DNA from 2 places in the Heyndrickxia sp. NPDC080065 genome. Region 2 is predicted to be linked to the other one. Evidence: a T-box and tRNA genes for the amino acid it is inferred to sense, from the RefSeq annotation. Region 2 holds a T-box; the other holds one or more tRNA genes.

Region 1 (2,413 bases), on a different contig from region 2:
TGGTAAACCGAACATCATAATAGGAAAGAATCCCGTTGTAAACACTCCAGCTGTTTTATCACCATGAAGGAATCTTGTGATATCACCGTGATAAACAGCTCCCGCAGCATCTGTAAAGGTTCCAAAATCAAACCATACCAGCGTATTAATAATGTGATGCAAGCCTAATGGAATAAGAAGTCGGTTTAGGAAACCATATACACCATATCCAAAAGCACCTCTACTTGTAATCCAGTGTGCTATGGAGTCAATTCCATTTTGAACATATGGCCATACAAAGCCGAAGAATATTCCTAAAATTACACTCACTAAAGCAGTCACAATTGGTATAAATCTCCGCCCGCCAAAGAATGCTAACCACGTTGGCATTTGAATATTATGAAACCGGTTGTAAAGTAAGCCGGCGGCAATACCAGAAATAATTCCACCAAGAACCCCCATGTTAACAGATGAATTAATAGCGTGAGTGGTGAAAACCAATACCATGTAACCAATCGCACCTGCTAATGCTGCCGCTCCGTTATTATCTTTGGCAAAGCCAATCGCAACACCAATGGCAAAAAGTAATGCCAAATTACTAAAAACAGCGCCCGGATCATTCGCAGGATCCAATGTCATACTTCCGAAAAAAGCATTACCCGCCTCAGCAATAAACTTGATATTTAGTAAATCAGGTTGTCCAAGACGCAGGAGCAAACCAGCTGCAGGTAAAACTGCAATTGGCAGCATAAGTGATTTACCGATCTTTTGTAAAAAAGAAAGCATAATGCCCCTCCTTTAAATTTCTCGTAGTAAATTTGAGAAAAATAGTATCAAATGTATTAATTATGTATGGATATTCTGAGGATGTCTTTATTCAACGAAAGGAAAGTTTGCAAACAAAATATTAACATTAACCTTTCCTTGGCTCTCGTTTATCCATTTCTTGAATAATTTCGATGAGATCATCTACGGCACGTTCTCGAACATAGTCATGTTTGTCTTCTAGGTGGGCAGCCACGCTAATCAGCATTCGTTTAATATATGTCCAGTCTTCTTTAAAAGTTAGAAAATCAATATTATCCAATTATTTTTCCTCCTTTTACTATTTATCGATAATGTAACCGAAATTTAGGAGTACTATTCTATGGTGGATAGGAGTCCATCTCTCATATCAGGCCTGAATGATTGTGGAAAAATAAAATAGTGCGATATAATATAGGAAAGAACTTGGAGGAGTACCCAAGAGGCTGAAGGGGGCGCACTCGAAATGCGTTAGGGCGGACGACTGCTGCGTGGGTTCAAATCCCACCTTCTCCGTAAGACAAAACGTTGCTATTAATACCACAATAATGTGAATTGAAAATTATAAACCCATGTGATGAACACTGAAAACTAATACAGTGTTCTTTTATTTTTTTAAGAACTTATTGTTGAAGTTTCTACTATTATATTAAACTGGTTTTAGGGTATTAGAGCTATTACATCTATGAATCAATGACATTGATTCTTTAGAGCTTACAGTGAAAAAGGTAACATATACCTAGATAGAAAGAGCTTTATATACCAATACTTGGAATATATATGTGATTGACCTTTAATTGAGAATTATTCTTAGTTAATTCTTGACATGCATGACTACATTATTCATTATATATTACGGAGGAGTTAAAGTTTTTGTGTTTTTTATTGCATTTTTTCTTACATATTATTGCATTTATTTTTTATATGTAAATTTGCAATTGATATAAAAGAAATATATCAATGTAATGTATCATTATATCCTCATAGCATTTCTAGATTTATATACAAATAAAAAGGAGACTTTTTAAATATGAAGCAACAAAAGAACGGCTTATTTTTTTGTCTAATGTTTGCAGCTCTATTCATTATTCTTGCAGGGTGTTCAAGTAGTGATGCTAATAAAGCAGAACAAAAGAAAGAAAAAGATGTATTAACCGTTTCATGGCCACGTGATGTAGCAGAAATGAACCCACACGTATATAATCCATCGCAAATGTTTGCACAAACGATGATTTACGAGCCATTAATTGGTTATGGCGAAAATGGAGAATTAGTACCTAAACTGGCAGAAAGTTGGGATGTTTCGAAGGATGGAAAGACCTATACCTTCCATATTCGAAACAATGTGCAATTTTCTGATGGTTCAACACTAGATGCATCTATTATTAAGCGTAATTTTGATGAAATTTTAAGACAAACAAAAGAAAATGGTACCCACACATGGCTTACTGTATTAACAAAAATTGACAAAGTATCTGTAGTAGATGATCATACATTAAAAATGATATTAAAAGAGCCTTACTATGCTACGTTACAAGAGTTAGCTGTGGCACGTCCAGTACGTATTTTAGGAGCAGCTGGTTTTCCAAAAGGTGATGACACATCCAAAGGTGTAAAAAAAGCTGTTGGT
Region 2 (2,413 bases):
ATGAAGGGAATAGAAATTTCTACTTTAACACCTGAAACACGCATGCAGGAGAGAGGCTGGTAAGGAGTTTTTATAATGGTTAAAATTGGCGTACTTGGATTACAAGGTGCAGTGAGTGAACATGTTCAGGCAATTGAGAGTTGTGGAGAAGAAGCTATTGTAATCAAGAAAAAGGAACAGCTTGATGAAGTAGATGGGTTAATCCTCCCTGGAGGAGAGAGTACAACGATGCGTCGTTTACTTGACCAATATGATTTTATGGACAAGCTTCGGGATTTTGGTAAACAAGAAAAACCGATGTTTGGAACTTGTGCAGGCCTAATCTTACTAGCTAAAAATATTAAGGGTTACGATCAACCTCATATTGGGTTAATGGATGTAACAGTAGAGAGAAATTCATTTGGAAGACAGAAGGAAAGCTTTGAAGCAGATCTCGCTATTTCCGGTGTAACCGACCATTTTAATGCTGTTTTTATCCGAGCCCCTCATATATTAGAAGCAGGTGAAGATGTTGAGGTTTTAGCGAAATGCGATGGAAGAATTGTAGCTGCACGTGATAGGCATATTCTTGGCTGTTCCTTCCACCCTGAATTGACCGATGACCATCGCTTTACACAATATTTTATTAATATGGTTAAATCAACAATAAAGGAAAATTCCAAATAAATAGTTGCAAAAAGGGAATAGTTATAGTAAATTAATTGTTAAAATCTTGTTTAAAGCAATGAGAGGAAATAGTAACAAGAAATTTTCTTCTAAAGAGAGTCGGTGGTTGGTGTGAACCGGCGAAGGGAGCTTGTGAATCCATCCTCGAGTAAAGTACCGAATGTAATGAGTTAAGGTTTTACTTTTCTCATTAGTAAGTACTTTCGGGTAAAACCGTTATCGTTTTAAGTGGGAAGCACAATGTGCTTTCAAACTGGGTGGCAACGCGGGTAACTCTCGTCCCTTTATAGGGATGGGAGTTTTTTTATTGGCTTTGTTAACTAATATTGTTGTTTTTAATAAAATCTGTAGGGGATGCATTCAGCTAGTTTTACTACGTAAAGAAATCGTTTCACGCAAACCCTACAGAGGATTTTATCAACAGTAACCATTAACAAAGCTTATTTATTAATAAGGAGGAGTTATTGATGCTTGACATTAAATATTTACGGGCAAATATTGATGAAGTTAAGGAAAAACTTCAACATCGTGGTGAAGACCTTGCTGATTTTGGAAAGTTTGAAGAACTAGATAAGAAACGTAGAGAGTTAATTGTTGTTACAGAAGATTTAAAAAGCAAACGTAATGAAGTTACGCAAAAAATCGCCCAACTGAAGCGTGAGAAACAAAATGCTGATGAATTAATTGTGGAAATGCGTAATGTTGGTGATCAAATTAAGCAATTTGATGATGAATTGCGCGAAGTGGAAGAAAAATTAGAGCAACTGTTGTTATCCATACCTAATATTCCACACGAGAGTACGCCAATTGGAGAATCTGAAGATGATAATGTGGAAGCTCGTAAATGGGGAGAGGTTAAGGAATTTGATTTTGAGCCAAAACCTCATTGGGAATTAGCAACAGATTTAAACATTCTAGATTTTGAAAGAGCAGCAAAAGTAACTGGAAGCCGTTTTGTATTTTATAAAGGTTTAGGTGCTCGATTAGAACGTGCTCTTTTTAACTTTATGCTAGACCTTCATGTTGAAGAGCATGGATATGAAGAAATATTGCCACCTTATATGGTTAATCGTACAAGTATGACTGGTACTGGGCAATTACCAAAATTTGAAGAAGATGCTTTCTTAATTGAAAGTGAGGATTATTTCTTAATTCCTACTGCTGAGGTTCCGGTAACAAATCTACATCGAGATGAAATATTAAATGGTGAACAGCTTCCTATTAATTATGCGGCATTTAGTGCTTGCTTTCGGTCTGAAGCTGGATCTGCAGGACGAGATACTAGAGGACTTATCCGTCAGCATCAGTTCAATAAGGTCGAGTTAGTGAAATTTGTTAAACCTGAGGATTCTTATGAAGAACTTGAAAAGCTGACAGGTAATGCAGAAAAGGTTCTTCAATTGCTTGGATTACCTTATCGGGTTATGAGTATGTGTACAGCTGATCTTGGGTTCACTGCTGCAAAAAAATACGACATAGAAGTATGGATTCCTAGCTATAATACGTATAGGGAAATCTCTTCTTGCAGTAATTTTGAAGCATTCCAAGCACGTCGTGCCAATATTCGTTTCCGAAGAGAAGCAACTGCGAAACCAGAACATTTGCATACATTAAATGGTTCAGGACTGGCTATTGGTCGAACAGTAGCAGCAATACTTGAAAATTATCAGCAGCCTGATGGAAGTGTGGTTATACCAGAGGTACTGCGCCCATATATGCGTAATGTTGAGCGAATCTGTGTAAAATA

The links. The T-box of region 2 lies ahead of serS (serine--tRNA ligase). A T-box ahead of a tRNA ligase gene usually reads a tRNA of that ligase, here a tRNA-Ser.
Region 1: it has a tRNA-Ser gene. The T-box ahead of serS (serine--tRNA ligase) is inferred to sense a tRNA for this amino acid. The anticodon was not compared.

Annotation. Positions count from the first base shown of each region.
Region 1 is NZ_JBNNWS010000002.1:77,048-79,460, reverse strand. It holds gene nagE (N-acetylglucosamine-specific PTS transporter subunit IIBC) at 1-765, opposite strand, end outside; gene ACQKP0_RS02550 (hypothetical protein) at 893-1,066, opposite strand; tRNA gene ACQKP0_RS02545 (tRNA-Ser) at 1,212-1,299, shown strand; gene nikA (nickel ABC transporter substrate-binding protein) at 1,814-2,413, shown strand, end outside.
Region 2 is NZ_JBNNWS010000036.1:8,582-10,994, reverse strand. It holds gene pdxS (pyridoxal 5'-phosphate synthase lyase subunit PdxS) at 1-63, shown strand, start outside; gene pdxT (pyridoxal 5'-phosphate synthase glutaminase subunit PdxT) at 76-666, shown strand; T-box leader at 716-953, shown strand; gene serS (serine--tRNA ligase) at 1,134-2,413, shown strand, end outside.